4 regions of the Clostridium sp. 7_2_43FAA genome follow, and region 4 is predicted to be linked to each of the others. Evidence: riboswitches for the same ligand, from Rfam matches in the RefSeq annotation. Region 4 holds a riboswitch; each other region holds the start of a gene.
What was found. A riboswitch is a leader RNA that binds a small molecule or an ion and turns the genes downstream of it on or off. The one in region 4 is predicted to bind S-adenosylmethionine.
Positions count from the first base shown of each region.

Region 1: it holds a riboswitch for S-adenosylmethionine, as region 4 does, so the genes downstream of both, metH (methionine synthase) here and metK (methionine adenosyltransferase) in region 4, are expected to answer to the same signal.
Region 2: it holds a riboswitch for S-adenosylmethionine, as region 4 does, so the genes downstream of both, metF (methylenetetrahydrofolate reductase [NAD(P)H]) here and metK (methionine adenosyltransferase) in region 4, are expected to answer to the same signal.
Region 3: it holds a riboswitch for S-adenosylmethionine, as region 4 does, so the genes downstream of both, CSBG_RS02585 (methionine ABC transporter ATP-binding protein) here and metK (methionine adenosyltransferase) in region 4, are expected to answer to the same signal.

Region 1 is NZ_JH815222.1:1,361,139-1,369,662, reverse strand. It holds gene metH (methionine synthase) at 1-3,330, opposite strand, end outside; SAM riboswitch class I at 3,432-3,529, opposite strand; gene aspD (aspartate 4-decarboxylase) at 3,722-5,350, shown strand; gene CSBG_RS07960 (hypothetical protein) at 5,485-6,141, opposite strand; gene CSBG_RS07955 (WG repeat-containing protein) at 6,332-8,128, opposite strand.
Region 2 is NZ_JH815222.1:285,112-293,635, forward strand. It holds gene CSBG_RS02925 (V-type ATP synthase subunit B) at 1-178, shown strand, start outside; gene CSBG_RS02930 (V-type ATP synthase subunit D) at 181-822, shown strand; gene CSBG_RS02935 (MraY family glycosyltransferase) at 1,067-2,020, shown strand; gene CSBG_RS02940 (GNAT family protein) at 2,226-2,759, shown strand; SAM riboswitch class I at 2,922-3,045, shown strand; gene metF (methylenetetrahydrofolate reductase [NAD(P)H]) at 3,213-4,106, shown strand; gene CSBG_RS02950 (S-ribosylhomocysteine lyase) at 4,169-4,627, shown strand; gene CSBG_RS02955 (NAD(P)H-dependent oxidoreductase subunit E) at 4,909-5,385, shown strand; gene CSBG_RS02960 (NADH-ubiquinone oxidoreductase-F iron-sulfur binding region domain-containing protein) at 5,387-7,291, shown strand; gene CSBG_RS02965 (NADH-dependent [FeFe] hydrogenase, group A6) at 7,292-8,524, shown strand, end outside.
Region 3 is NZ_JH815222.1:208,790-217,313, forward strand. It holds gene malQ (4-alpha-glucanotransferase) at 83-1,564, shown strand; gene CSBG_RS02580 (DUF503 domain-containing protein) at 1,698-1,994, shown strand; SAM riboswitch class I at 2,089-2,237, shown strand; gene CSBG_RS02585 (methionine ABC transporter ATP-binding protein) at 2,331-3,368, shown strand; gene CSBG_RS02590 (methionine ABC transporter permease) at 3,368-4,006, shown strand; gene CSBG_RS02595 (MetQ/NlpA family ABC transporter substrate-binding protein) at 4,143-4,976, shown strand; gene CSBG_RS02600 (serine hydrolase) at 5,135-6,031, shown strand; gene CSBG_RS02605 (DHHA1 domain-containing protein) at 6,044-7,243, shown strand; gene CSBG_RS02610 (N-acetylmuramoyl-L-alanine amidase) at 7,468-8,181, shown strand.
Region 4 is NZ_JH815222.1:83,639-92,162, reverse strand. It holds gene CSBG_RS02045 (ATP-dependent RecD-like DNA helicase) at 1-816, opposite strand, end outside; gene nagA (N-acetylglucosamine-6-phosphate deacetylase) at 1,101-2,231, shown strand; gene metK (methionine adenosyltransferase) at 2,304-3,479, opposite strand; SAM riboswitch class I at 3,578-3,686, opposite strand; tRNA gene CSBG_RS02030 (tRNA-Tyr) at 3,837-3,921, opposite strand; tRNA gene CSBG_RS02025 (tRNA-Thr) at 3,930-4,004, opposite strand; tRNA gene CSBG_RS02020 (tRNA-Val) at 4,109-4,184, opposite strand; tRNA gene CSBG_RS02015 (tRNA-Tyr) at 4,202-4,286, opposite strand; tRNA gene CSBG_RS02010 (tRNA-Thr) at 4,293-4,367, opposite strand; tRNA gene CSBG_RS02005 (tRNA-Tyr) at 4,392-4,476, opposite strand; gene CSBG_RS02000 (hypothetical protein) at 4,773-5,339, opposite strand; gene yyaC (spore protease YyaC) at 5,450-5,986, shown strand; gene mreB (rod shape-determining protein MreB) at 6,040-7,074, opposite strand; gene spoIIID (sporulation transcriptional regulator SpoIIID) at 7,212-7,463, opposite strand; gene CSBG_RS01980 (M23 family metallopeptidase) at 7,558-8,286, opposite strand.

The DNA.
Region 1 (8,524 bases), 1.3 Mb from region 4:
ATTACTTGAATATCCCCAATAGCTCTTTCTAACATCTAAATGCAATTTTTCTGCAAAAGCTTCTGCTAGCCTATCACATATAAAGCTTAAAAGCATAGAATTATAGTCATCTCCATTTTCTCTTAAGTTATTAGCATACTCTTTAGCCTCAGTTCCACTTGTTACTAAAAATGCACCAATATAATCATCAATTTCTAATCCCTCCGGAGCTATATAGTCGCTTAAAGAAAGGTTTATATTATTTTTATTTTTCTTTTGTTGTCTAAACATATTAAAAGTTTCTATTAAATTATTATCTTTATCAAAAATCCTTATATCATCTTCAGCAGAACTTGCTTTAAATAACCCAAATACTCCTTTTAGTTTCACTATTTTGCTATTTTCTAAATCATCCAATAATTTATTTGCATCATAATATATTTTGTTGGCTTCTTTGCCATAGCTATTGTCTTCTAAAATTTGTGGAAATTTCATTTTCATTCCCCAAGCTGAAAAAAAGAAACTCCAATCTATAAAAGGCCTCAAATCTTTTATAGTATAATCATAAATTTCTTTCACACCTAAAAAATTAGGTTTTTTAATAAGAGTATTTTTCCAATCTATTTTTAATTTATTTTTTCTTGCTTCTTCTAATGAAATAAATTCAAGTTTTACCTTTTCATAATTTTCTCTTTGTAACCTGTAATCCTCTTTAGTTTTCTTTATAAATTTATCTTTTTCTTTTGATACTAATATCTTACAAATTTCAACAGTTTTAGATGCATCATATCCATATATTACTGGTCCACTATAATTAGGATCTATTTTTAATGCTGTATGAACTTTAGATGTAGTTGCACCACCAATTATAAGTGGAATATTTAAATTTCTTTTTTCCATTTCCTTTGCTACTGTTATCATTTCACTTAAGGATGGAGTTATCAATCCACTTAACCCAATTATATCAACATTTTCCTTAATTGCTTTATCTATTATTTCTTCGCACGGAACCATGACACCTAAATCTATAACTTCAAAGTTATTACAAGATAAAACAACTCCAACTATATTCTTTCCTATATCATGAACATCACCTTTTACAGTAGCTATTAATATTTTTCCATCCCGAGTAAACTCACCATCTTTTTCACTATTTATATACGGCGTTAGGTATGAAACTCCTTTTTTCATAACTCGTGCTGATTTTACTACTTGAGGCAAAAACATTTTTCCATCTCCAAAAAGTTCTCCTACTTTTTTCATTCCATCCATTAAAGGGCCTTCTATTATATCTAAAGTCCTATCATATAAATTTAATGATTCTTTTAAATCTTCTTCTATATAATTAGTAATTCCTTTGACTATAGAGTATTCTAGTTTTTCTTTGCAAGTTAAGTTTCTCCAATCCTCTTTACTTTCCCCGCCTTCTCTTAAATCATTTTTATATAAAGTAGCAGCTTCTAAAAGTTTTTCACTTGCATCTTCAGAACTATTTAAAATAACATCTTCAACTAATTTAAGTAAATCTTTTGGAATATCGTCATATATCTGAATCATACTTGGATTCACAATCCCCATATCCATACCATTTTTTATAGCATGATATAAGAAAACTGAATGCATAGCTTCTCTTATTTTATTATTACCTCTAAAAGAAAATGATAAATTACTAACTCCACCTGAAACCTTAGAATATGGTAGATTTTCTTTTATCCATTTAGTTGCATTTATAAAATCTAAAGCATAGTTATTATGTTCTTCAATCCCTGTTGCTATTGCTAAAATATTCGGATCAAATATTATATCTTCTGGTGGAAAATTAACTTTATTCACTAAAAGATCATAAGCTCTTTTACATATACTTATCTTCTTTTCATAATTATCTGCTTGACCTTTTTCATCAAAAGCCATTACTACTACTGCTGCGCCAAAATCTTTAATAATCTTTGCCTTCTTTAGAAAATCTTCTTCTCCATTTTTTAAAGAAATAGAATTCACTATATGCTTCCCTTGAATTACTTTAAGACCTTTTTCTATAACTTCCCATCTTGATGAATCAATCATTATAGGTTTAGCTGAAATATCAGGTTCTGAAGCTAAAAGTTTTAAAAAATAATCCATTTCTTTTTCACTATCTAAAAGCCCATCATCAAAATTTATATCTATTATTTGAGCACCATTTTCAACCTGCTCTTTAGCAATAGAAAGAGCTTCTTCATATTTCTTTTCCCTAATAAGTCGTGCAAATCTTAAAGATCCTGAAACATTCGTTCTTTCTCCAATATTAATAAAATTACTTTCTTTATTCACCTTGGTTATTTCTAATCCACTATATACACTTTCTATTTCAATTCCTTTTACAATTCTTGGTTTATAGTTTTTAGCTATATTTGCAATTGCTTTTATATGTTCATAAGTAGTCCCACAGCATCCGCCTACTATATTTAGATATCCTTCTTTTAACATTTCTTCAATACACTTTGATGTTATTTCAGGTGACTCATCATAAAACCCTAATTCATTAGGCAAGCCTGCATTTGGGTAAACTGATACAAATAGATCCTGAGTTTCTGATAACTCTTTTATAAATTGATTTAAATCTCTCGCTCCAAAAGAGCAGTTTAGTCCTATTGAAATGATATTTTCGTTTTTCATAGAAGCAGCAAAAGCTAAAAGATTTTGTCCAGATAAAATTCTTCCTGATTTATCTGATATTGTTCCAGATACCATTATAGGAAGGATTTTATTTTTCAACCTGAAAACATCATTTGCAGCCATAATAGCAGCTCTTGCATTTAATGAATCAAAAATTGTTTCTATTAAAACTAAATCAATACCTCCATCAATTAAAGCACCTATTTGTTCTACATATGCATCTTTTAACTGGTCAAAAGATATATTTCTATATCCTGGGTCTTCAACATTTGGAGATAATGATGCCATTCTATTAGTTGGCCCTATAGATCCTGCTACATATCTTTTTTTACCATCCTTTTTAGAAAAATCATCACACGCCATTTTAGCTAGCTTTGCACTTTTATAATTTAAATCATAAACTAAATTTTCAAGTCCAAAATCACTTTGTGATATTCTATTTGAATTTAATGTATTAGTTTCTATTATATCTGCACCTACCTCTAAAAATCCTCGATGTATTTCATCAATTACTTCTGGCTTTGTTATACTCAATAAATCATTATTTCCCTTTTGATCTATAGGAAATTCTTTTAATAAATCTCCTCTATAATCAGCTTCTTTTAACATAAATGATTGAATATTAGTTCCCATTGCCCCATCTATTACTAAAATTCTTTTTTCTAAGTCTTTTACTATTTCAAAATCTCTCTTCATTATACAGCCCCCCTTTAATAACTCTAAATATTATATACACAACTAATATCAATAAAAAAATCCCTTCTAAAATAAGAAAGGATTATATACAAACTCTATTACTCTTATTTTTCAGAAAAATCTGTAGGATTTAGCACCACACTAGAAAGCAGGTTGCTGGGTTTCAAAGGGCCAGTCCCTCCACCACTCTTAATAAGATATTATTTTATATAATTATATAATCTTTATTATTTATTGTAAATATGTTTCAATAAATAATTACGTTTAAGTTTAATTTTTATATAAATTGTTAGTATTAATTTTTTATATTATTAATTCATCTATATTAAAGGAATAATATTTTAATTCATAACAAAAAATAAGATAAAACTTTTATTTAAGGAGAAAAACTATGGACAAAAACTTACAGCGTGAAGAAATCGAAAAAATTTATGGTAAAATAAGTCCATTTGAATTTAAAAATAGGTTAATAGAACTAGCTCATGGTGAAAATGAAAAAACAGCCCGTATTCTTTTAGACGCTGGTAGGGGAAATCCAAATTGGACAGCATCTACTCCTAGAGAAGCTTTTTTTACATTTGGTCTTTTTGCTGTTGATGAAACTAAAAAAGATATTAATAATGGTGATTTAGCTGGAATGCCTAAAAAAAATGGTATTTATAATAGATTCATAGAATTTATAGATAAAAATAATATTTTACCAGGGACAGAATTACTAAAAAAAATAATTGAATATGGAATAAATGAAAAAAGCTTTAATGCTGATGATTACTTATATGAATTAACGGATGCAATTATTGGAGATAACTATCCTGTGCCAGATAGAATGCTGTATCATATTGAAGAAATAGTTCATGATTATTTAGTACAAGAAATGTGTTACAATAAGCCTCCAAGTGGTAAATTTAATATTTTTGCAGTAGAAGGAGCTACTGCAGCAATGTGTTATATATTTGATACTTTACGATCAAATATGCTTCTTAACCCTAAAGATAAAATAGCAATAATGGTACCAATTTTTACTCCTTATCTAGAAATACCTGTTTTACCTAGATATGATTTAGAAATAGTTCCTATAAAAGCTACTGAAACAACAATTGATGGTACACATACTTGGCAATATCCATTATATGAATTAGAGAAACTTAAAGATAATTCTATAAAAGCTTTATTTATAGTGAATCCAAGTAATCCACCTTCTGTTTCATTAAGCACTGAGTGTAGAAAAAACCTAGTTTCTATTATAAATGAATATAATAAAGATATAATGATAATTTCTGATGATGTTTATGGTACGTTCGTTCCTGAGTTTAGATCATTAATGGCCGATTTGCCTTATAACACTATAGGAGTTTATTCCTTTTCTAAATATTTTGGAGTTACAGGATGGAGATTAGGGACTATAGCTATTCATGAAAAAAATATATATGATAAACTTTTGAAAGAATTATCAAAAGATAAAAAGAAAATTTTAAATAGAAGATATGGTGATATGAAATTAAACCCAGAAACTATACCTTTCATTGATAGGATAGTTGCAGATAGCAGACAGGTCGCCTTAAACCATACAGCAGGCCTTTCTACACCCCAACAAGTACAAATGGCATTTTTTTGTGCATTTGCATTATTAGATGATGAAAATATATATAAAAAACAAACTATAGAAATATGTCATAGACGTCAAAAATTACTATTTGATAGTCTTGGCCTAAGCTTAAGAAAAGATATAAATGATGCAGCTTATTATACGGAATTTGACTTATTAGAGTGGGCAAATTACAATTATGGTTCAGAATTTGCAAATTATCTTGAAAGCAGTTATAAACCAGTTGAGGTATTATATAGATTAGCTGAAGAATCATCCATTGTATTATTAAGTGGATCTGGCTTTCAAGGTCCAGAATGGTCTATAAGAATTTCTTTAGCAAATTTAAGAGATGAAGATTATACTACTATAGGAAAAACTCTACATGGAATTCTTGATGAATTTGTAATTAGATGGAAAGAAAGTGAAAAGTAGTAATAGAAATAAAGCTAGACTTGAATAAGCCTAGCTTTTATCTCTATTTAGAAGTGGATTTATATTATTAAAAGATACTAAATTGTAGTACTACCATAAAATATAGTAGTACTACAAAACCAAAATAAAGATGACTAGAAGATATTATTAAAACAACAATTATTATTAAAATTTTTATTGCATTTATTTGCAACTACTGTTTTTGATCCTAGATATTTACATCCCTTATAAATAGTTTGAGATGAAAAATGAATAATATTACAATCACATAAATGATCTTTTATATAATTGCAATCATTTATGAAAAAATGATTATATCTAGTAAAATATCTATTAAAGAAATTTTTATTATTAATAATAAAATTTTTACCATTTATATTACAATGCTGATTACATTTTCTTACTTGTCCTGGTATTTGAATTACCTTGTTTCGATTCTTACATTGAAGTTTTCCTGAACATTGCATAGGACAGTGCATTCCTTGTACTGAGTTCATTTCTTGAGTCACTTCGGAATTTTGGAATCCTTGAAAAGATTGCATCCCTTGTGATTTCATTAATTCTTGATTATTTTGAACACCTTGAAACATATCTATGTTTCTTGAATTATTTGGTTTCATTTGAGATGCATTTTGTAAATCAGGATTTATATTAGGTAATCTTTCTTCTATATTTACTATATATTCTTGATTATCATATTGTTCTTGATTATTACATGAACAATTTTCATTATTCATGCTCATTATTTTAAAATAATCTTCATAACTGTAATTTGAATTATTATAGTTCATCTTAGTCCTCACTTTCTAAATATCTTTTGTTTATTTGATTATAATATATATTATTCTTTAGGTTTATATTGTTTCCTTAGTTTTTTTATTTCATTTATCATCATTTACGAGTATATTATTTAAGATATTATCTAATTATAGTAATAAAAAAGCATATAAGAATTCTAAAATTCCAATATGCTTCTTATTCCTATCCATTAAACTTTTTATAAAAATCTCCTTGGCTATTTAAATAATCCTCTATTTGAGTAAATGGTATTTTAAAAGTAATAACCCCAGCAGAATAAGGCCCTATTTTATATGGAGGATAATAAATATATAAATTATCTTTATCTATATAAAAGTCTTGACTCTCTGATATTCCTTTAAATGAACCAGGAAAAACATATTCATAACTAGGATCATTTTCTATAAATCCACTTATTATCTTATTTAAAATTGCTCTCCAATTTGTATCACTTTTAAATAAATCTTTTAGCTTATAAAATCTTCCTGTTAATAAGTCAATCGCACATGTTTTTCTTATTGGTGTTCCATTAACTGCTCCTAATGAATAATAGTATCCTAATAGATCTATTATTAATGAATTATCTTTGTAAAATAATATTTGAAAATTTCCGTAGTAATTATATGATAATACCTGATCCTCTATAATATTAGGCTCATTATCTATTACTTCTTCTTTTGCTGGTATATAAAATGATATTTTTCGTAATTTTGAATTAACTTCTTTTTCTACATTTTCATCATGTATCCCTTTCACTTGTGGAATATATATGAGATAATTAATATTAGGTTTATACTTATCAATTATTAATGAATATTTTTTGTCTAAAGGAAATTCTTTATTAGGCTGATAGATAAATTTATTATTTTTATCTAAATAATAAGGAGAGTAATCTATATTAGCATGTATAATTCCACCTTTAGCTCTAAGTTCACCACTTCCATCAACCATTGGTAGATTTTTTACTATTCTTCCATACCTATCTAAAAAAAATGTTTTTTTATCATCAGATCCATATGATAACCCATTTATATACATACCAATATTGAGATAAATAAATTTTGTTAAAAGAGTTCCAAGTGAATCTCCTATAGCATAAATACTTCTTGGAAATATACTATTATCTCCTATTGGTAAACCTAAAGCTATCTTCCCCTCACCTAAATGTTTTATATCACTATATATCTCACCATAAATCTGCCTTCCTAATTTGTCAATAACTCCATGTGTACAGATTATGTTGTTGTTACTTCTACTGACTACTGCTACCCCATCATTAAATCCTTTGGCATCACAATAAATCGGACTAATAACTATTTCTCCATCTCTATTTATATATCCATATGGGCCACCTAATAATATTGAAAATACCATTAAGTCTTCTCCATATGACCCAACATATTCAAAATTATAAGTATTACTAATATTAGCTTGTGTATCTATTAATGCAAATTCCCTATCTTTGATCTTTATCAATCCAAAGCCATCATTAAAATCATTTGCATGCATATATTTAACTTCAGTAATTTCCTTTCCATCTAAATCAATATATCCATATTTAGAGCTTTTACCATTCATTTTAGCTACAACTGCATATCCATCGTTGTAGTTTCCTATATAATCGTAGACTACATCCCTTAATTTATTTCCTTTTTCATCCAAAACCCCCATTTTAGATTTTTCAGTATAAATTGCCCTTCCTTCTTTATATGGATTTATATTATCAAATTGAGGATTTACATTGTAATTTCCCTTAATATCAATTATTCCAAACTTGTTATTTTCCTTAATTATTGCTAATCCAAATTCGTTAAAATCATATGCTCTTGTAAACTTAAACGGAATTATTACCTCACCATCTTTATTTATATAACCATACCTATCTCCATCGACAGTATTTTTAAGTGCAGGAAATAAATCAACTTCTCTTTTTTTAGTATTCTTCTTTTTACTTTGTTTATTATTTTTTCCCCTATTCATATAACCCCTCGAAAATTCATTAATAATGTATATTATATTTTTATATTTTTTATTCGATACAATATTATATATATTTAAAATAAATATTTTAACAAAAAAAATTCTTATTAACCGTAAGACTTCCACCAAAAGGCATAAAATATATTAATTTAGTGTATTCTTTAATTTAAATATTTATATAATTTATCACTTATATTTTTAATAAAATCCAATCTCTTATTTATGAATAAAAATAAATTTACTTTTAACTATCTTCATAACTACTTTCTTTTATACTTCTTTTTGTAACCCATTTTTCCCAATAATTATTCAATATTATTCAAATTAATTTTACTTATTATTTATGTAGTACTTTTATCTAATTTAAACTATAAAATCACATAAGAATCTATACAA
Region 2 (8,524 bases), 200 kb from region 4:
TAAGTTTGCAGAAGCATTTGAAGAACAATATGTATCTCAAGGTTTTACAACAAACAGAAGTATAGAAGAAACATTACAATTAGGATGGAAGCTTTTAAAGATACTTCCAAGAACAGAGCTTAAGAGAATAAGAGATGAGTATCTTGAAAAGTATATGCCAAAGGGAGATGAAGAATAGCCATGGCAAGATTAAATGTCAATCCTACTAGAATGGAGATGTCTAAGCTAAAAAAGAGATTAGCAACAGCTACAAGAGGACATAAACTTTTAAAGGATAAGCAAGATGAGCTTATGAGACAATTCGTTAATCTTGTCAAATATAATAATGAATTGAGAAAGTCTGTAGAAGCAGAGCTTCAAGGATCTCTTAAGGACTTTGTTATGGCTAGAGCTGTTATGAGCTCAGAATTTCTAGAGGAAGCAGTAGCTTATCCTAAAGAAAGTATATCTGTTGAAGTAGGAACTAAAAATATAATGAGTGTTAATGTTCCGGAGATGAATTTCCATAGACAGCTTGAAGGAGATGAAGGAAGTATATTCCCTTATGGTTTTGCAAGTACGTCATCTGAATTAGATGATTCAATTGCTAAGCTTTATGGAATCTTACCAAAGTTATTGGAACTTGCAGAAGTTGAAAAGTCAACTCAACTTATGGCAGATGAAATAGAGAAGACTAGAAGAAGAGTTAATGCTCTTGAATATATGACAATTCCTTCTCTGCAAGAAACTATCAAGTATATAAGAATGAAACTTGATGAAAATGAAAGAGGAGCTTTAACTAGATTAATGAAAGTTAAAGATATGATACAAGCAAGAAATTAAAAAATGTCCCCTTTTGGGGACTTTTTTTATATTAAAGCAGAAATAGGTACGTTGGCTTTAAATGAGATTTATACAATAAGTAAATCTATTATATGTTTTTATATTTTTTATTTTAAAGTAGGAGATAGAAATCGTCATAGTTTTGTCATTGATAATAATATTTATAAATAGTATAATAAGATAATGAATTTAAGAGACATAATGAATTTGAATAATATTACAGTTAAGAGGTTAAGGAGAAATTATGCGATATATATTATCTTTTATATTAGCATTTTTAATAGTATATTTAATAACACCAATTTTGATTAAATTATCTTTTAAATATAGCTTTACAGACAAACCTACAAAAAGAAAAAAACATAAAGGTGAAACTCCACTTTGTGGCGGATTAGCTATGTTTATAGGATTTTTTACAGTATATTTTACAGTTAACAATTATACATCGATTAAAGAAAAATCATGGATATTACTAGGCTCAGCTTTAATATTATTAATAGGATTAATAGATGATAGTTTCAAAACTAGAGGAAAGGAATTTCCTATATATCCAAGATTAATAATTCAATTATTGGCTGCATTTATTATATTTAAATCAGGAATAGTTTTTAGAGGATTTACAAATCCGTTTACAGGGGTTTATATACAGTTATCAGGAGTAATACAATTTATACTTACAATTACATGGATATTTGGAGTAACAACGGTTATAAATTGGTCAGATGGTATGGATGGACTTGCCGGTGGATTATCATTGATTTCATCAATAACATTTGCAGCAGCTGCAATTATTCTAGGACAAAGTGAATCTATAAGTATGTCACTAATAGTAACAGGAGTAACTTTAGGATTTTTAATGTATAATAAATATCCAGCAAAGATTTTTATGGGAGATTCAGGAGCAAATTTTTTAGGATTTATATTGAGTATAATAGCTTTAGATGGTGCCTTTAAGCAAGCAACTTTAATGAGCTTATTTATTCCAATACTAGCTCTAGCAATTCCTATATTTGATAATTTGTTTGTTATAATAAAAAGATTTATGGATGGAAAACCAGTATATCAAGCGGATAGAAGCCAAATACATTATAGATTGGAAGCTAAGGGGTTTACTCCAAAGCAAGTTGTAACGTACATAAATATGGTTAGTTTAGCCTTTAGTATAATTTCTATAATATTACTTTTAATAAAAAACTAGAATAAAATATTTATTATAAAAATAATAAAAGGATTTGATTTATATATAAAATAAGTATATAATTACTGAAATAAAATAATTAATTAGAAAATTCAGCCAAAAGGCTGAATTTCTTTTAAAGAAAAATAGTTTGAAGATTCAAAAAGAGATCATCAACTATCCAGTTTCAATTATCCATTATAAATTGTAAAAGGGGGGTATTATCATGTATAGTGGTAAATTAGTAAAATTAAGGGCGTATAAGGAAGCGGATATAGAAAAAGCAGTAGAGTTTATAAATGATGAAGAAGTGAAAAAACTATTAGATTCTAACATTCCATTTCCAATGACTAAATGGCAAGAAGAAGAGTGGGTAAAAAGTAGAAAAGCAAATACCGATTTTACTTATGATTTTGCAATTGAGGATTTAAAAACTGGAAAGTATATAGGTGGATGTAGCATTAATGAATGTAATGTGAAAAATAGAACTTGTGAAATAGGAATAATGATTGGGGATAAAGAATACTGGAGCAAGGGATATGGAAGCGATGCACTAAAATTGCTAATAAAGTTTATATTTGAAGAAGTAAATATGAATAAGATAAAGCTTAAAGTTTTTTCTTTTAATAATAGAGCTATTGCATGCTACAAGAAAGTTGGTTTTAAAGAAGAAGGTATATTGAAAAAAGAATTATATAGAAGTGGAAAATATTACGATGTAATACCAATGGCAATTTTTAAAGATGACTTTGATAGTTGAAATCATCAAATATGAAACTTATAGATAATTCTTTTGTGAATTTGTCTATATAATTTAATAGCTAAAGAAGTGTATTTATAAATTTTAATTTAAAATATATAATTTCAATATATATTTACAAATGTTTGTAAATAAAATATAATATAGAAAAAGAATATTTAAAACTTATCAAGAGTGGTGGAGGGACTGGCCCTAAGAAACCCAGCAACCTACGTAGGTTAATTATAATGAATGATTTTCACTTATATAACCTCATTGTGTGGTGCTAATTCCTGTTAGATAAGGGTAATTCATAGGCTGTATATTAATACCTAAAGGTTATCCTTTAGGTATTTTTTTATGTATAAAGAATAACTTTCAGCTATCAATATCCATTGTTAAATATAAACTATCAATAGAAATTGTAAATTATCTATATATTATCAATTATTCATTGAAAAAAGGGGGCAAAACATGAATATAAATAATTTATTTGATAAAAAAGAGGTGGTTTTTTCTTTTGAGATATTTCCACCAAAACAAGAATCAAAAATTGATACTATTTACAATACTTTAGAGGAATTAAAAGATTTAAAGCCAGATTTTATAAGTGTAACATACGGGGCAGGTGGAAGCTTATCTAAGAACATGACATGTGAGATTTCATCAATAGTAAAAAATAAATATAAAATAGAACCATTAGCTCATTTAACATGTATAAACTCAAATAAAAACCAAGTAAATTCCATTTTAGATAACTTAAAGCAGTCAGGAATAGAAAATATATTGGCTTTAAGAGGTGATATTCCGTTAGGTTATAAGGGAAGTAATGAATTTGATCATGCAAGTGATCTTATAAAGCATATAAAGCAAAGGGGAGATTTTAATATAGTTGGGGCATGTTATCCTGAAGGACATTTAGATAGTAAAAACTTAGAGGAAGATATAATTAATCTAAAGAAAAAACAAAAAGCTGGTGCTACACACTTAATTTCACAATTATTCTTTGATAATGAGTACTTTTATAGTTTTTTAGAAGAAAAAGAAAAGTACAATATAGATATTCCAGTACAAGCAGGAATAATGCCAGTTATAAATACTAAACAAATAAATAGAATTGTTTCATTATGTGGAGCTAAGCTACCAAAGAAATTTATTAGGATAATGAATAAATACGAATTTAATCCTGAGGCATTAAGAGATGCTGGAATCGCATATGCTACAGAGCAGATAGTAGATTTGATATCAAATGGAGTAGATGGAATTCATTTATATACTATGAATAATTCGTATGTTGCTAAAAGAATAAGCACAAGTATATTTTCTATATTAGATACTATAAATAATTGTGAAAGATTAATAAACTAGTTGATATATTAATGAGGGTAGATATTTAAAGATAAATAAGATAGTTATGTGGAGGATGTAATATGGAAAAAGTAGAAAGTTTTGAATTAGATCATAGAATAGTTAAGGCACCATATATAAGAAAGTGTTGTTTGCTAACAGGTAAAAAGGGAGATAATGTAACAAAGTTTGATATTAGATTTTTACAACCAAATAAAGAAGCCTTTGGAACAGCTGCGATGCACGGACTAGAGCATCTTTTGGCACATGAATTAAGAAGTAGATTAGAAGGAATAATAGATTTATCACCAATGGGATGTAGAACTGGATTCTATTTAAGTATATGGGGAGATAGAGAAGCTTATGAAATAAAAGAAGCATTAGAATTATCTTTAAGAGAAGTTTTAAAGGCGACAGAAATACCTGCTGCTAATGAAATTCAATGTGGAAACTACAGAGACTTATCATTATTTGGAGCAAAAGAGTATGCTAAGGAAGCTCTAGAAAAAGGTTTTTCATTAAATATATATGGAGAAAAATAAGTGTTTTATGCAGAATTATAAGTTGATTTTAAGTATAAGACATATAATAATTTATTAATGAATAAAAATATACTATAAGATATAGGAGTTGTATTCTAATATGAAAGGATTAGAATACAACTTTTTTATTTCCTATGTAAGTATAAATGAAATGAGATTTAATAGCCAGTAAAATAAATCAATAGTGGCAGGTATTTTATATATTTTAAAAAAAATAGAAATATGATACTATTTAATTGTTAGAATATTTTAAAAATTCAGTTAAAGATGGGGGAGATAATTTGAGAGATAAATGTGGTAAATTTAAAGATTTAGAACTATTTATCCAAGAAGGGAATGATGATGAAAGTTCATTAATTTCTGTATTACATCATGCCCAAGGATTATATGGGTATTTAGGAAGAGAGGTTCAGGAGTATATAGCTTATAGATTAAATATACCAGTATCTAAGGTATATGGGGTAATAACTTTTTATTCATATTTTTCTACAGAACCAAAAGGAAAGTATGTAATAAGTATATGTACTGGTACAGCATGCTTTGTTAGAGGGGCATGTGATATATTAGAGGATTTTAAAAAGATACTTGGAATAAAAGAAGGGGAAACAACCAATGATGGATTATTCACTTTAGATACATTAAGATGTGTTGGATCATGTGCTATAGCACCCGTTGTACTTGTAAACGATAAAGTTTATGGATATTTTACTAAGCCTCAAGTAAACGAATTAATAAATAATTTAAGGGAGCAAGGTTAATATGGAGAAAATAAGTACTTATAATGCTTTATTAAAAAAATATAAAGAATGTAAAAAGAAAATAGAGGTTAGAGAAAATCCAGAAAAATTTAATAATGATGAAATAAAAGAAAGGCATATATTAATTTGTGGAGGACCAGGATGCAAAGCATCAAATTCTGACAATATCTTAAAGGCATTTAATGAAGAAATAACAAGATTAAATTTGCAAGAAGATGTAAAAGTTATAATGACAGGATGCTTTGGATTTTGTGCAAAAGGTCCTGTAATAGAAATTATGCCAGATAAAGTATTTTATATAAAGGTAACAGAAGAAGATGTTAAAGAGATAATAGAAAGTCATATTCTTGAAGGTAGAGTTGTAGACAGGCTGCTTTATGAAAATGAAGAAACTAAGGAAAAAATAAAAGTAAAAGAAGAGATACCTTTTTATAAAAAACAAGTGAAAATAGCATTAAAAAATTGTGGAGTGATAGATCCTGAAAATATGGAGGATGCTTTAGGTGTAGGAGCTTACACAGCGCTAGGCAAAGTATTAACAACTATGACTCAAGAAGAAGTTATAAAAGAAGTAAGTGAATCTGGACTTAGAGGAAGAGGCGGTGGAGGTTTTCCAACGGGAAGAAAGTGGGAAGCTGCTAGAAGAGCAAATGGAGATGTAAAATATGTAATTTGTAATGCTGATGAAGGAGATCCGGGAGCTTTTATGGATAGAGCAATATTAGAGGGAGACCCTAATTTAGTATTAGAAGCAATGGCTATTTGTGGTTATGCAATTGGAGCTAGTAAAGGATATATTTATATAAGAGCGGAATATCCATTAGCTGTTCATAGATTAAAAGTAGCATTAAAGCAAGCGAAAGATATAGGACTTTTAGGAAGCAATATATTAAATACAGGATTCAATTTTGATATTGAAATAAAGTATGGAGCAGGAGCTTTTGTTTGTGGTGAAGCTACAGCGCTAATTCATTCAATTGAAGGACTAAGAGGAGAGCCAACAATGAAGCCACCAAGGACTTCAGAAAAAGGATTATGGCAAAGACCAACTTGTGTTAATAATGTGGAAACTTTTGCAAATGTTAGTCAAATAATTAACAATGGTGCTAAATGGTATAGTTCAATAGGAGCAGAAAAATCTGCTGGAACTAAGGTTTTTGCTTTAGCAGGAAACATTAATAATGTAGGTTTAGTAGAAATCCCAATGGGAATGCCATTAAGAGATATAGTTTATGAGATAGGCGGAGGAATTATTAACAATAAAGCGTTAAAAGCTATACAAACAGGAGGACCTTCAGGTGGTTGTATACCAGTAGAGTACCTAGATTTACCTATAGAGTATGATACTTTAACATCAATTGGATCAATGATGGGCTCTGGAGGGATGATAGTAATGGATGAAGATAACTGTATGGTTGATATAGCCAAGTTTTATTTAGAATTTAGTGTTGATGAATCTTGTGGCAAATGTACTCCTTGTAGGATAGGGAATAAAAGAATATTAGAATTATTAAAGAAAATTACTGATGGTACGGCAGTAGAAGAAGATTTAGAAAAAATTAATGAATTATGTGAAGTTGTTAGAGACGCATCTCTTTGTGGACTTGGAGAAGCAGCTCCCAATCCTGTATTAAGTACTTTAAAGTTTTTTAACAATGAGTATAAAGAGCATGTAATAGATAAAAAATGTACTGCAGGAGTATGTAAAGGATTAGTGAAATATGAGGTTACAGATAGTTGTATTGGATGTACTAAATGTTTAAGGGCATGTCCTGTATTAGCTATTAAAGGTAAAATTAGAGAAAAACATATTATTAATATTGATAAATGTATAAGATGTGGTTTATGCTACGAAGCATGTCCGACTAAAGCTATTATAAAAACTAGCTTAGGAGGTGAATTCTAGATGATAAGTGTTAAGATAAATGGAGTTAATGTAGAGGTAGAAAAAGGAACTAGTATTTTAGATGCTGCAAAAAAACTTAATATAAATTTACCTACATTATGTCATATGTATATGGTGGATGGAAAAACAAGAAATTGCAAGGGAACTTGTAGGGTATGTGTTGTTGAAGTAGAAGGTTGGCATGGATTGGTACCAGCATGTGCAACTGAAGTAAGCGAAGGGATGTCAATAAAAACAAATTCTTTAAAAGCTATTAGAGCAAGAAGGACTATAGTTGAGCTATTATTATCAAATCATCCAAAAGATTGCTTAAATTGTGATAAAAATATGAATTGTGAGTTGCAAAAATTAGCATCAGATTTAGGGGTAGAAGAGAATAAATATGAGGGCGAAAAAGTAAAATTCGATCTAGATGTTTCAGATGGTTTTGTTAGGGATAGAGAAAAGTGTATTTTATGTAGAAGATGCGTAACTTCTTGTAATGATATTCAAAAAGTTCATGCAATAACAGTAGCTAATAGAGGTTTTGAGACAAATATATCGACATTTTCAAATGACTCAATAAATGAGACTAATTGCACTTATTGTGGACAATGTGTAGCTGTCTGTCCTACAGGTGCCTTAAGAGAAAAAAGCGATTATAAAAAAGTATGGGAAATTTTAGATGATAATAATAAGTATGTTGTAGTTCAAATTGCACCTGCTGTTAGGTCAGCACTTGCTGAAGAATTTGGGTTAGAATCAGGTGAATTATCAACAGGAAAAATTGTAACTGCACTAAAATTGCTATCTTTTGATTCTGTTTTTGATACTAATTTTGCAGCAGATTTAACTATAATGGAAGAAGCAAATGAATTTATAGAGAGATTTACTTTGGGTGAGAACTTGCCGCTTATAACTAGTTGTTGTCCAGCTTGGATAAATTATTCTGAATCTAATTATTATGATAACTTAAACTTAGTATCTAGCTGTAAATCACCTCAACAAATGTTTGGAGCTATAGCTAAAAATTACCTTCCACAGGAGTTATCTATAAAAAGAGAAAATTTAGCGGTAGTATCTATTATGCCATGTATAGCAAAAAAGCATGAAGCAAATAGAAAAGAAATGCAAGACATTGATGGTATAAAGGATGTAGATTTAGTTATAACTACAAGAGAGCTTGCTAAAATTATAAAAGAAGCTGGAATAGATATAGTTAATTTACATGATTCAGAATTTGATAATCCTTTA
Region 3 (8,524 bases), 130 kb from region 4:
TTATTATAAGTAACTTTCAAAATAGAATAAGAATAATAATTATAATATAGAAATAGGTTTTATGAGAAATGAGGTAAAATTTATGAAAAGAAGTAGTGGCATATTGATGCATATTTCATCATTACCAGGTAAGTATGGAATAGGTACATTTGGAATGGAAGCGTTTGCCTTTGTAGATTTTTTAAAAAAGAGCGGACAAAGGTATTGGCAAATACTACCTTTAGGGCAAACTAGTTACGGAGATTCACCATATCAATGCTTTTCAGCATTTGCCGGTAATCCATATTTTATAGATTTTGAATTGTTAGAAAAAGATAGCTTATTAGCTAAAGAAGATTATTCAACTTTAGATTATGGATTAGATGAAAATTGTGTAGATTATGCAAAATTATTTATAAATAAAAATAAGGTATTAAGAATTGCGCATGAAAATTCTAAAAATAAATATGATAAAGAAATAAATAAATTTATAGAAGAAAATAATTTTTGGTTAGAAGACTATGCTTTATATATGGCAGTTAAGAATCATTTTAATTTAGTTAGTTGGCAAAATTGGGATGATGATATAAGACTTAGAAAAAAAGAAGCTATAGATTCTTATAAAACATTATTGAAGAATGAAATTGATTTTTGGATATTTGTTCAATATATGTTCTTTAAGCAATGGTATAGTTTAAAAAAATATGCTAATGATAATGGAATTGAAATAATAGGAGATATTCCAATTTATGTAGCAGAAGATAGTGCAGATATATGGAGTAATCCTGAATACTTTAATGTTGATGAGAATATGGTGCCAATAACAGTAGCAGGATGTCCGCCAGACACATTTTCAGCAACAGGTCAGCTTTGGGGAAATCCTATATATAATTGGGATAACTTATATAAGGATGGCTATAGTTGGTGGATAGATAGAGTTAGGGAAAGCTTTAAGCTATATGATGTAGTAAGAATAGATCACTTTAGAGGATTTGAAGCATATTGGGAGATACCTTATGGAAATAAGACTGCAGAATTTGGACAGTGGACAAAGGGACCTGGAATAAAGTTATTCAATGCAATAAAAGATAAACTTGGGGATGTTAATATAATAGCAGAGGATTTAGGGATGATGACTGACGAAGTTATAGAACTTAGAGATACAACAGGTTTCCCAGGAATGAAAATATTGCAGTTTGGATTTGGAGAGGGAGATAGCAGAGATTTACCTCATAATTACCCAGTTAATTGTGTAGCCTATACAGGAACTCATGATAATGATACTGTTTGTGGATGGTATAATGTTACAGGAAGCAAGAAAGAAATAGAAAAAGCAAAGAGGTATTTAAATTTAACTTATGAAGAAGGAATTTCAAGAGGATTAATAAGAGGCGTTTGGGGAAGTCCAGCTTACTTAGCCATAACAACTATGCAAGATTTCTTGGGATTAGGTAATGATGCAAGAATGAATATGCCTTCTACTTTAGGTGGTAATTGGGTATGGAGAGCTTCATCAGAAGCTTTTGATGATAAACTAGCAAAAGAAATTTATGATTTAACAAAATTATATGGCAGAATAAAATAAATTTGGTTAGGTTATTAAAATAATCCCCTATAAAAATTATAAATAAAGCTCATAGAGAATATTCTCTATGAGCTTTATTCATAATAATGTTAAGATATATAATATCTAAAAATTGTAGTGTAGGTGGTTTAAGATGAAAGTTCTAGTAATGAGTATAAAACTAAGAGCAAGCTGGGTACATTCTTTAAAAGAAAAGAGGATGGTAGTTAAAAGTATAATTCAAAAGTTAAAAAATAAATTTAATATTTCGGTAAATGAAGTAGAAGATCAAGATATTCATCAAAGTATAGTAATTGCTATTTCATCAATATGTTCAAGTAGTTCTCAGGTAGATTCTACAATGGAAAATATTATTAACTTTATTGAGTTAAACACAGATGCAGAGCTTATTAACATAGAAAAGGATGTTATAATGTTTAAGTTTTTATAAAAATAAATACATAAAATTTAAATTATTGGGTTGACAATCTAATCCAATAAATGTATATTAATATCAATAGAAAAATTAAATAATTTGATTACGTTTCTTATCAAGAGTGGTGGAGGGACTGGCCCTGTGAAACCCAGCAACCTGTAATAGGATTAAATGATAAGTCTAATTTGTATTAGACAAAATTTTATTCTTATTAAGTTTGGTGCTAAATCCTGCAGCTTTTTAGCTGATAGATGAGAGAATAAATTAATAATGTGAATTTACGCGCACTAGAGATTTATTCTCCAGTGCGTTTTTTATTTTGCTTTAGTTTCTTAAAAGGGGGAATGGCTTGTGATTAAAATTAATAACTTAAGTAAAAGATTTAATGATGTTGAAGTTATAAAGGGAGTTTCACTTAGGATAGAAGAAGGAGAAATATACGGAATTATAGGACATAGTGGAGCAGGAAAATCTACATTACTTAGATGCATAAATGGTTTAGAAGACTATGAAGATGGATCAATTACAGTGATGGGAAGAGAAGTGAAAAATTTAAGTGGATATGAGCTTAGGGAATTTAGAAAAAAGTTAGGAATGATATTCCAAGGATTCAATTTATTAAGTAGAAAAACAGTATCTGAAAATATAGCATTACCATTGGAAGTATGGGGATATGAAGAAGAGTATAAAGAATATAAGCTTGAAAATAAAGAAAAAGGAGTAAAGTTATATAGTTACAAGAAATTTAAAAAAGAGAAAATAAAAGAAAGAGTTACTGAGCTTTTAAACTTAGTAGGCCTTTCAGAAAAAGCAGATGTAAAACCATCAAGCTTAAGTGGTGGACAAAAGCAAAGAGTAGCAATAGCAAGGGCTTTAGCATTAGAACCTAAAATTTTACTTTGTGATGAAGCTACATCAGCTTTAGATCCTAAAATAACAAAAGATATATTAGCACTTTTATCAAAGATAAATAAAGAATTAGGTATAACAATTGTTATTGTTACCCACCAAATGGAAGTAGTTAAAGAGGTTTGTGAAAAAGTTGCATTAATAGAAGGGGGCATTTTAAAAGCAGAAGGCAATTCAGAAGACTTATTCTTAAAACCAGGACTTTCCCTTAAGAAATTTTTAGGGGATCAAGATGATGAGCTACTACCAACAACAGGGATTAACATAAAACTATTTTTCCCAAGTACATCATCAGAAAATGCTATTATTACAAAAATGGCTAGAGAGTTAAATGTAGATTTTTCAATAGTTTGGGGCAAATTAGAGAAATTTAGAGAGGATGTACTTGGAAATTTAGTAATAAATGTAGAGGTAAAGGATAAAGAAAAAGTAATAGAATATTTAGAAAGTAAAAATGTGGTATTGGAGGTGCTTAATTAATGTCAGAAATATTAATACCAGCGTTTAATAAAACAATTGCCATGGTTTTTTTCTCAACATTATTTTCGCTTATATTAGGATTTATACCAGCAATTATATTAGTAGTTACAGCTCCAAATGGATTAAATCCTAACAAAATTATATACAGAGTTTTAGATACAATAATTAATATATTAAGAGGGTTTCCATTTTTGATTTTAATGGTAGCAATAATACCATTTACAAAGTTAATAGTAGGAAAATCAATTGGCACACCAGCAGCTATAGTTCCTTTAACAATAGCAGCAGCGCCTTTTGTAGCAAGAATAATAGAATCATCTTTAAAAGAAGTAGATCCAGGAGTTGTGGAAGCTGCCAAATCATTTGGGGCATCTAATACACAAATAATTTTTAAAGTTATGTTAAAAGAAGCAGTGCCTTCAATAATATCAGGATTAACATTAACCATAATAAGTATAATAGGATATTCAGCTATGGCTGGAACAGTAGGGGGTGGTGGTCTTGGTGATGTAGCAATAAGATATGGTTATCAAAGATATCAAACAGATGTTATGATTGTCACAGTAATAATTCTAATAATAATCGTACAAGCGTTACAGTCACTAGGAAATTATCTATATAAAAAACTATCAAAATAAAGTATACAAAAATTAAATTAAAATATAGAAGATAAATGTATGAAAGACATTTAACTAAAAGAACTCTGAAAGAGTTATATCCTAAATTATCAATTGTCAATTATGCATTATCAATTATTTCGAGGGGGTTAAAGAAATGAAAAGAAAATCAATTTTATCATTATTATTAACAGGGGCTTTAGCAATAAGCTTAATAGGTTGTGGAAATACAAATAAGGAAGCTGAAACAGGATCAAAGGGTGAAGATAAAACAATAACAATAGGTGTTACTCCAGTTCCTCATAAGGAAATAGTAGAAGAAATAAAGCCTGATCTTGAAGCAGAAGGATATACAGTTAAAATAGTAGAGTTTACAGATTATGTAACACCTAACACATCTCTAGCAGAAGGAGAGCTAGATGCAAATTATTTTCAAACAGTTGCATATTTAGATGAAACTAATGAAGGAAAAGGCTTAGACTTAACTTATACAAAAGGTATTCATTTAGAGCCACTAGGAGTTTATTCTTCAACTATTAAAAGCTTAGATGAATTAAAAGAAGGAGCAACAGTTGCAGTGCCAAATGATCCATCAAATGAAGCAAGAGCTTTAAGAGTACTAGAGGGTGCAGGATTAATAAAATTAAAAGAAGGGGAATTAGTTACACCAAAGGATATTACAGAAAATCCTAAGAATCTTAAATTTGAAGAGCTTGAAGCAGCTCAATTACCAAGGGTTTTAGAAGAAGTGGGTATTGCTGTTATTAATGGAAACTATGCACTTGAAGCAGGATTAAATCCAGCTGAAAATGCTTTATATTTAGAAGATGCTACTAAAGAAGCTTCTAAAAAATATCATAATGTATTAGCGGTGAAAAAAGGAAATGAGGATAGTGAAAAAATTAAGGCTTTAACTAATGCTTTAACATCAGATAAAGTTAAGAAATTCATTGAAGAGAAGTATAATGGATCAGTAATTCCAACTTTCTAGAAAGTAAGTAGGATATAAAATATAGACTGTAAAGAGTGAGTAAAAAATAATTTTTTACTTACTCTTTTCTTTTGTATTTAGAATTATAAAGATTCATCTATGGTATAATAATTATAAAAATATAACTAAAATAAAATGCTTTGAAGCAGGAGATATAAATGAAAAAAGTATATATCTTATTAATTGTTGTGCTTATATTATCTTTTCAAGGGTGTGCCCAAAAAGAGGAAGTCAAAGAGATTGAAAAAAGTAATGCTAAAACAAATAGTATAATAGATAAAAAGGTAGATGAAATAGCAGGAGATTATAAGGATAATATGTCTATATACTATAAAAGTCTAAATACAGATGATGAATATATATTAAATCCAGATAAATATTATATAGCAGCAAGTACAACAAAGATACCTTTATGTATGATGATTTTAGATCAAGTTTTTGAAGGAGCAATATCTTTAGAAGATACTATTTATTATGAAAAGTTAGATAGTGAAGGTGGAAGTGGAGTTTTATATTATTTACAGGAAATTCCCAATATAACTGTTGAAGAAGCTATTTATTTATCTATAGTTGAGTCGGATAATATTACTAAAAATATGCTTCATAGAATAAGTAAAATATCATTAACGGACTATTTAAGAGATATAACGGAAGATGATAGTATTCCTTATGAGAATTATATTACAGCAAGGCAGCTATATAAGGTATTAGAAAGGCTATATGAAAATCCAGATAATAACCCTTATTATGAAAAGCTTATAGAATATATGAAAGAAACTGTATTTCATGATAGATTAGATAAATACTTACCTTATGACATAGTTGCTCATAAGATAGGAGATTATTATAGATATGCCCATGACTGTGGAATTATATATGCTAAAGATCCTTATATAATAGTAGTATTGACAAAGGACATAGGTGATTTAAGTGATGAGCCTTATGAAAATGGAAGCGAGGATGAGAGATATCTTTTAGATTGGGGTAATGAGGCATATGAAATGATAGCAAATATATCAAAAGAAATATATGTAATGGTTGAGGAAGATTATTAATAGGTGAAAAATATGGAAAAATTATATTATATAGATCAATATTTAAAAGAATTTGAAGCAAAAATTATATATGTAAAAAAAATAGATGATAAATTTCATATAGCATTAGATAAAACAGCATTTTTCCCAGGCGGAGGAGGTCAATGCTGTGACATTGGTGAATTGAATGGGATAAATGTATTAGATGTATATGAAGAAAATAGGGAGATATATCATGTTGTTTCTCAGGATATATCAGATTCAACTATTGTTAAGGGTAAAATAGATTGGGACAGAAGAGAAGATGGAATGCATCAGCATTTAGCTCAACACGTATTATCAGGATGTTTTTTTAAGCTTTTTAATTGTAACACAGTAAGTATACATTTAGGAAAAGATATTAGCACAGTAGATATTATTGGGAATTTAACTGAAGAGAAAATAAGAAAAGCTGAGAAGATGGCAAATTATATAATAAGAGAAAATATTTTAGTAGAGAGTTTTGTACCTACTGAAAAAGAACTAGAAAATATGAATTTAAGGAGAGATTTACCAAATACTGAGGAAGAAATAAGAGTTGTTAAAATTGGAGATTTGGATATAAATGCATGTTGTGGAGTTCATCCAAAGAGAACATTAGATTTGAAGCTAATTAAGATTAAAAAGTATGAAAAGAATAAAAATAATACTAGAATAGAGTTTTTATCAGGAGAAAGGGCAGTAAAAGATTCTTTATATAAAGATAAAATGCTAAAAGACATATGTAATTATTTAAGTAGCAATGAAGAAGAAGCATTAAATAGTATAAAAAACTTAAAAAGTAATATAGATGCTTTAAGTAACGAGAAAAGAAAGTTAGAAGAAGAGCTTATAAACTATGAAATAGAAAATATACTTTCTAATTCAAGTAAAGAAAATGATTTGACAATCATAACAAAGATATTTAATGAAAGAAGCATTGATTATATAAGAAAATTAGCTAATAAAATAGGTGATAGAAGTAATATTATTTGCTTATTTGCTACTATAAATAATAATAATAATAAAACCAATATATTATTTTCATGCTCTAAAGATTTGGAACAAGTTAATATGGGGAAACTATTAAAGGAATCTATTAAAGAGATAAATGGAAAAGGTGGAGGAAGCAAAATATTGGCACAGGGATCAGGAGAAAATATAGAGATTGAAAAATATCTTAATAATATAAAAAATAAAATAAAAGAAAATTAGATTTAGTAGAAAGCTACTCCTAGATTTTAAAGTTTGGAGTGGCTTTTATATTTTGCAAGTAATTAATGAAATTATTAAGACTATAAGGCGAGTAATTTTTATATTTGTCAAAATTGAAGAGATAGAAATTAATTTTGTAACCAAGTATTGAAATCATAAGTATACTAAATTATGAAATAATACAATATCTGTATTTTTATATACAGATAATAGGAGGGACAGAATTGGCAAAATGGGTACTAGATGCAGCACATGGTGGCAATGACCCAGGGGCAATAGGGAAACATGGTAGAAGAGAAGCTGATATAGTCTTAGAAGCAGTATATGAAGCTAAAAGGTTGTTAGAAAGAAATGGAGAAATAGTATTACTGACTAGAGCATCAGATGTAAATATAGATGCAAAAGACAGAGTAAATATAGCAAATAACTGGAATGCAGATTATTTTGTTAGCTTCCATATGAATTCCTTTGTTGATAACTTTATAAAAGGAAGCGAAATAGTAATCTTTGAAAAAGGAAGTAAATCAGAAGATTTAGCAAAATTTATAAAAGATGAACTATTAGCAAATTTAAAATCTAATGATAGGGGAATAAAAGAAGCAAGTTATACTGTTTTAAGAGAAACTAATATGCCGGCAGTCATCATTGAAGCAGAATTTATATCTAACGAAGACATAGAGAAAAACTTTAGTAGTATTAAGTATGGGTACATGGTAGCTAAAGCTTGCTTAGCTATGGTTGATAAGGTTTTAATTGATATTCCAATAAAAAAACCTAAAACGCCAACAAGAGAGGGTTGGAGAATTTGTTTAGGATATTATCGAGATTATGAAGAAGCGGAAGAAGAATTGATTAAATTAAATAAGGATGGGCTTAAGGGAGCTTATATTGTTCCATACCCAGATAGTAATGAGAAGAATGAAAAAATGACAGAATGAAAAAATTAAGGGGAAACTATTCTAAGGTAACAAAATCAATAGTTTAAAAGGCGATAGGAGAATATATTATTTAAAGAATATCTTTTAGGTGATAAAATAAATAATTCAAAGGGGAGTCGCGAAACGCGACTCCCCTTTATAAGAGTAAGAGAATAACTTTTTAAAATAATAAACCTTACTTAAAATTGAATGAATTAAATTTAGAAACTAAGTAATATTGCTTAGTTTTTTTATTTGTAATAAGTTTGATTTTTTAGGAACATTTCTAAAAAAATATGATATAATATAATTAAGTAGTAAAAAATATTTTAGTAATAAACAAATATAGATTAATAAAATAAAA
Region 4 (8,524 bases):
CGCTTCTATATCATTAATTTTTTCTATTTTTATTTTAGTTTCTAATGCTAAGTTATATAAGTTTTCTTCTACCATTTGACCCGGTACACCTAATATTTTAGATACTTCATCAATTAAATTGTTTTTAGGCATATATGTATTACCCGATGCTGAAAATTGATTCAATATATATCTTATTCCACTTTGTATTCTAAATGGTGAGATAGATTCTATTCCAAGGCTTTTTGCTATTCTATCTGCCGTTATAAATCCTATTCCAGAGATCTCATCGCAAAGAATATAAGGATTTTCTGAAACAATAGCCTTAGCATCTACCCCAAACTTTTTATATATTTTTATGCATTGGTTAGTTGTCATCCCATGACCTTGAAAATATATTATTATATCTTTTAAATCTTTTTGTTCTATATAAGATTCATAAATTATCCTAAATTTCTTTTCACCAATACCTTCAATTTCTTGAAGTCTTTCAATATGATTTTCTAATATATCTAAAGTTTCTTCCTTAAATCTATCAACAATTTTTTTAGCAGTTATTGGACCTATTCCATGAATTATACCTGTACTCAAATATTTTTTAATTCCATCTATGGAATCTGGTAATACTTCTTCATATTCATCTATATTAAACTGACGTCCAAATTGCTTATGAAGAACCCATTGTCCTTTTAACTTAACATGTTGCCCTTCCTTTAAAAAAGGAACTATTCCAACTGCATTTATACAATCTTTATCTATCCTTACCTTTGATACAACATATCCTGTATCATCACTTTTGAATACAATAGATTCTACTATTCCGTTTAGACATTCCATGTTATCTCTCCAAATCTTCTAATAATATTTTAATCTCACTATTTTTATTATATAATTATATCATATATAAGTTGTAATAAAGATTATACATTTATTTAAATCTTACTATAATTAATGTGCTATAATTAAATATATAAGTATACTAACTTATAAAAATAATAAAATTTATATTATTTCAATTTTATACTATATTTGAATACGTTTTATAGCTATTTCTGTTATGTCTAGCTATTAATGTTATAGTTTTTAATTGAGATTTATATTAAAAATATGGAGGTGCTCATATGATAATCAAAAATTGTAACATAGTATATTTTGATAGGATAGAAAAGGGCTCTATCTTAATCGAAGATGGAAAAATTAAAGAAATAAACCCAAATAATATTAATGACTCTGAAGTAATAGATGCAGAAGGACTATATTTATCTCCAGGGTTTATAGATGTTCATATCCATGGTGCAGGTGGGCATGATACAATGGATGGTACTTTTGAGGCAATCAATGAGATTTCTAAAACTATAGTTAAGCATGGAACTACTGCTTTCACACCAACTACAATGACAGTATCAGTAGATGATATAAGAAAATCTATGAAAGTTATAAAAGAAGCCAAGGAAAATGGTACTGATGGTGCTATTGTTCTAGGAGCTCATCTTGAAGGTCCTTTCATTAGTCCAAAAGCTATAGGAGCTCAAAATCCTAATTTCTTAATTTCTCCAACACTTGATAATTTTAATGCTATGGTCGGAGATGCTGAAGATGCCGTTATATCAATTACAATTGCTCCTGAAGTTCCAGGTGCTAAGGAATTAATAAAAGAATTATCAAAAAAAGGAATAGTTTGCTCTATAGGTCATACTAAAGCTACTTATGATGAAGCTATGGAAGGAATTAAATGTGGTTGCTGTCACTCAACTCATTTATTTAATGCAATGACACCATTTGCTCATAGAGAACCTGGAGTTGTAGGTGCTATATTTGATAGCGAGATAACTACAGAAACAATTTCTGATGGTATCCATATATCATATCCATCACTTAGAATAGCTTACAATCAAAAGACAACTGATAAAGTTTTATTAGTCACTGATGCAATGATGGCATGTGCTATGCCTGATGGCATGTATGCATTAGGCGGCCAAGATGTTGTTGTTAAAGATGGAGCTGCAAGACTTTTAAGTGGAAGCTTAGCTGGCTCAATATTAACTTTAGATAAAGCTGTTAGAAATGTATATAAGAACGTTGGTCTTCCACTAAATGAAGCTGTAAAAATGGCAACTTTTAATGCTGCTAGACATTGTAAAGTTGAAGATAGAAAAGGTCTTGTAAAAGAAGGCTATGATGCTGATTTAGTTTTATTTGATGAAGACATAAATATAAAAAATGTTATAGTTGCTGGTAAAGTATTAGTATAAACAAAAATGCTCCAATTTTGAATTGGAGCATTTTTTATTTTAAATATACTTTATCTCTTTTACTTTATTATTTTAAAGATATTTCTTTATTTCTTCTACTTTATTTAAATTTTCCCAAGGTAAATTTAAATCATTTCTTCCAAAATGTCCATATGCAGCTGTTTGCTTATAAATTGGTCTTCTTAATTCTAGATCTCTTATTATAGCACCTGGTCTTAAATCAAATACTTTTTCAACTATTGAAATTATTTCTGCTTCTGATTTCTTTCCAGTTCCAAATGTATCTATTTCTATTGATACTGGTTTAGCTACTCCAATAGCATAAGCTAATTGAATTTCTAATTTATCTGCAACTCCTGCTGCAACTAAATTCTTAGCAACCCATCTGGCTGCATAAGCTGCTGATCTATCAACTTTAGTTGGATCTTTTCCTGAGAAAGCACCACCGCCATGTCTTCCATATCCACCATAAGTATCAACTATTATCTTTCTTCCAGTTAATCCGCTATCTCCTTGTGGACCTCCAACAACAAATCTACCAGTTGGATTTATGTAATACTTAGTAGTATCATCTAATAATTCTGCTGGAACTACAACTTTAATTACATGTTCCATTAAATCTTCTCTTATTTGTTCCTGAGATACATCTTCACTATGTTGTGTTGATATTACAATTGCATCTATTCTTATTACTTTATTATCATCATATTCAACTGTAACTTGAGTCTTTCCATCTGGTCTTAAATATGGTAAAGTTCCGTTCTTTCTCACTTCTGATAATCTTCTTGATAATCTGTGAGCCATTGCTATTGGTAAAGGCATGTATTCTTCTGTTTCATTTGTTGCAAAACCAAACATCATACCTTGGTCTCCAGCCCCAACTGCCTCAACATCATCCTTTTGTCCATCTCTTGATTCTAAAGCTTCATCTACACCCATAGCTATATCGCCTGATTGCTCATCTATTGATGTTAAAACTGAACATGTTTCGCAGTCAAAACCATACTTAGCTCTATCATATCCAATTTCTTTTACTGTTTCTCTAACTAACTTTGGAATATCAACATAACAATTAGTTGATATTTCTCCCATAACTAGTACCATTCCTGTAGTAACAGCTGTTTCACAAGCAACTCTTGCCATAGGATCTTTAGCTAAAATACTATCTAATACTGCATCTGAAATTTGGTCACAAATTTTATCTGGATGCCCTTCTGTAACTGATTCTGATGTAAATAATCTTCTCATTTTCATTTCTCCTTTCATTTTACTTGATATTAATTCTGAATTAATTTATAAAATAAAAAAATCTCTTCGATAAGAAGAGACGTTAAAAATCCTAATCTTTCTTATCTTGCAAAATTACTTTGCAGGAATTGGCACCACACTTAAACTTAATAAAGTAGGTTGCCGGGTTTCATCGGGCCCTTCTCCCTCCACCTCTCTGGATAAGAACTAATATCAAATTTTACTTTTTAGAGTATATCACCTTTAATACTACTAGTCAACTATAAAATATAAATTTATTACATATTTAAATTTCTTAACTAATAAAATATTAGGTTATTTGTAAATATAAAAAAAGACAAGAATCCTTGTCTTTTGTGGTGGGGGAGGACGGATTCGAACCATCGAAACGAAACGTAACAGATTTACAGTCTGCCCCCTTTGGCCACTCGGGAACTCCCCCATATTTATTGGAGCTGGCAATAGGAATCGAACCTACAACCTGCTGATTACAAGTCAGCTGCTCTACCGTTGAGCCATGCCAGCATATTTATTAATGAAATATCTACTTCTCTTCTTTCAGTAGATTGGCTTTTACACTAAATTCAGTTATCACTATACTCTACTTCATTAAGTGTTTAATACCAAAATGGTGGAAACAACAGGGATCGAACCTGTGACCCTCTGCTTGTAAGGCAGATGCTCTCCCAGCTGAGCTATGCTTCCATATCAATGTTATAAAATGGTGGGGGAGGACGGATTCGAACCATCGAAACGAAACGTAACAGATTTACAGTCTGCCCCCTTTGGCCACTCGGGAACTCCCCCATTTTATGGAGCTGGCAATAGGAATCGAACCTACAACCTGCTGATTACAAGTCAGCTGCTCTACCGTTGAGCCATGCCAGCATATTATATTAAATAAATTTTATATGGTGGGGGAGGACGGATTCGAACCATCGAAACGAAACGTAACAGATTTACAGTCTGCCCCCTTTGGCCACTCGGGAACTCCCCCATTAAATTTATTTAATTTCAGTTAAGTAAACATTGTCGTCTCAACTGACAATGATTAGTATATATTTATTGTATCCTAATTTCAAGTGTGATATTCACTTATTTAAAGAGATTATACTTATTTTTTTCTATATTTCTTTAATTTTCTTCTATTTAATACTAATATCACTTTTTTATTGTCTTATATTGTCCTAAAAATAAATTCGTCTAAAGCAATATAATTGTATAGTTATTATTAATAATTGTTTGAATTTTTACTGAGAAAATACATACATATTTTTATCAATACTCAAATCATCAAATTTTTTCTTCAATAATATCTAAATCAATATATCTACTTATGATACTCTTAAACTCTTCATAATCCGATAATGACATTCTCTTTTTTACTAATGAAAATCCTTCTCTTACATTGTCATCATCATATTTATCAGAAAAATGATCATTTATCTTCACTATATCTACTATAGATAAACTTTTTAACATTCTGTCTATTTCTAACTTTTCACTTTCTTCTAGTTCTCCAAACAAATTATTTTCAATATCGCTTTGCTTTATTGATAGCCCTTCTATTTCATTTTCACCAGTTATTATATTTTCATTAGAATTACTACTATTACTCATATTAGATTTTTCTTTAATATTAATGCTATTTTTATTACTATCTATTTTCTTCTTATTCAGATTATTTGATATATCTTGCCCATTTGAAACTTCACTACTATTTAAAATTTTTTCAGTAGTAGATCTCATTGAATTACTTATAGCCTCTTCGCTTTTTAATGGCTCCCATACTAATAAATAGTATATAGGTATACTAGCTCCAAGAATTATAGTAATTATATAAAAAAATATTTTTTTCACATTTATTCATCTCCTTTTATTTAATTAATTTCCTCTTTATGTTTTTTTATACATTTTATTATATTTATTAATCTTGGAACATATATTGTATAAGCGGAGGTGAATTTTTAGTGAAGCATAAAGTATTATATAATTCTTATAATTCTCATATTGAAATAGCAAAATTTATCAAAGACTATATTACGAATAATACTGTAATTGTATGTATAGGTACTGATAAGTGCATTGGTGACTGCTTAGGTCCAATGGTTGGTACATTTTTAAAAGAAAAAAATTTTCCTCTTCCAGTGTACGGAACTATAGAATCTCCAATACATGCTCTTAATATAAATAATAGATTAAATGAAATTAATAAATTGCATCCAAAATCTTTAATTATAGGAATAGATGCCTGCTTAGGTGAAGCTAGTTCTATTGGTGAAATACATACCAGAGACTATCCAATACATCCCGGAAAAGGAGTGGGGAAAAACTTACCTGACGTTGGTATAGCTTCTATAATCGGTATTATTGATTCAAGTGAAAATGCTGAGTTTTTTACATCTAGAAGTATTCGTCTACATTTAGTCATGGAAATGTCAAAAATAATTTCAGCTGCCATTATTTATGCATATAATCTTACTCATAACCAAAAGGGGAGTCTTTGAACTCCCCTTTAATAATTTTATATATTTACTATGTATTTAATAATATCTATAGATTACTCAACTAATGTTATTTCATTATCTGAAGAATTTGTATCTATCTTGTCTAAGTATCCTAAAACTTTACCTGTTCCCTCTGCTACTGCTTCTACTGAATTATTCGCAACCTCAACAGTAACCCCAGTTTCATGCTCTATTAGCTTATCTAATCCATCTAATAAAGAACCTCCACCTGTCATTAGTATCCCTCTCTCTATTATATCAGCAGCAAGCTCAGGTGGTGTTTTTTCCAATACAAATTTAACACTATCAACAATTAAGGATACCGATTCTTTTAATGCATATATTATTTCATCTGTTGAGATAGAAAGTTCATCTGGTAACCCAGTAATTAAATTTCGTCCCTTCATATTTGCAGTTAAGCTTCTTGATCCTTTAAACGCTGATCCTATAGTTACTTTTAATTCTTCTGCGGTTTTCTCACCTATCATTATCTTGTACTTATTTCTTACATACTTTATTATTGCATCGTCAAATGTATCCCCAGCTACCTTAATAGATGATCTTACAACAACTCCACCAAGAGATATTACAGCTATATCAGTAGTACCTCCACCAATATCTACAACCATGGATCCACTTGGTCTAGTTATATCTAATCCTGCACCTATTGCTGCAGCTAAAGGTTCTTCTATTAAATGAACTTTTTTGGCTCCAGAGTTTCTTGCCGCATCAATTACTGCTCTCTTTTCAACTTCTGTTGCTTGAGACGGAACACATACCATTACTTTAGGAGCCGTAATCTTACTCTTTCCATACGCCTTTTTAATAAATTCTTTTAACATCTTTTCTGTTATATCATAATCTGATATAACCCCATCTCTTAATGGTCTTACCGCAACTATGTTACCTGGAGTTCTTCCAATCATTTTCCTTGCCTCTTCACCAACTGCAAGTACTTTATTATTATTCTTATTTATTGCGACAACTGATGGCTCTTTTAATATTATTCCTTTACCTTTTGCATAAACTAAAACAGTCGCTGTACCTAAGTCTATTCCTAAATCGCTCCTATTTCTCCAAAACCACATTCCTTGTTCACTCCTACTCTATTCACACTATATAATATTTGAAATCTCTCTTATTTTACAATATTCGCTCTATTTCTTATTATATATGGAATATGGTAATCCTTCAATATATTTGTATTTAATTTTGTAATCAATTACTACTCTGCGGCCTTATATTTCATTTTGGTAGCTTTTCCACCTCTTATGTGTCTTTCAGCTTTATTTAACTCTAGTATTGAATGAGTTTGTTCTGCTATAGCTGGATTTATCTTAGGTAATCTTTCTGTCATATCTTTATGAATAGTACTTTTACTTACTCCAAATACTTTTGCAGTTTTTCTAATTGTATCTTTTGAATCTATAATGTATTTCGCCACTTCTAAAACTCTTTCTTCTATATAATCTTTCAAAATATTACCTCCCTTTGGATAGCTTATTAATACGCGACCATTAAAATTTAATATATTCATCAGCCATTTTAAATTAATGGCTGATGAATGTTTATTATTCTTGATTAAATGTAAAATATGTTGTTGGATCTAAATCTTTTCCATCTACATCTTGAACTTGAATATTTAAATGTTCGCCAAATTCATTATTTGTAAATATTTTAGAACTATCTCCTACAGTTCCTATAACAGTTTCTTCTGTTACTTTATCTCCAACGTTTACCCTTATATCCTTGGATAAATTACAATACTTTGTATATAATCCATTTGCATGGGCAACAACTACATAATTTCCTTCTTCAATTTTGCTTGAAACTTCTTTTACTTCACCTACAGCTGCGGCTTTAACTTCTGTTCCAACGCTAGCTTTTATATCTATTCCTCTAATATTTCTACTGCTTCCATCACTCATAGCTTGTGGCTTTGGATAAGAATATCCTCTTGCAATTGATCCATCTAAAGGATTTGCAAAACTCACTTCTACATTAGTTCCTGTAGAAACATTAACATCTTCTTCTGTAGATGCTATTTCATTTTCTGCTAATACATTATTTTGAGTATTTTCTACTCTATCAGCATTTTGTTTTTGTAAATCTGAAGTTGCTTTATCATCAACATTTAAAGTAAATTCATTTTGTGATTGATTACTTTGTTCTAATGCCTTATTTTTCTTTGTTGTAACAACAGCAACAGTTGCAATTACACATAAGCAAAGGAATAGTACTAAATAAAAGCCCTCCTTTCTGAAAAAGTCTTTTACCTTATCTTTCTTATTTTGGTCCATATCAACACCTCCTTTTTGTATTCTTGCCCGTTCTAATAAATTAATACACTTGAAATTGGATTTATTTACACCAAATTTCTACATTTACCAACATTTCTAGTAACTATATTAAAAATTAGTATTTAATAAGATCAATTAATAAGTTTTAATTTTATTATCTTAAAATAAAAAAGAAGTAAGATATAATGCAATTTCATATAGCCTTATATCTTACTTCCTTATAATATATTTATATTTT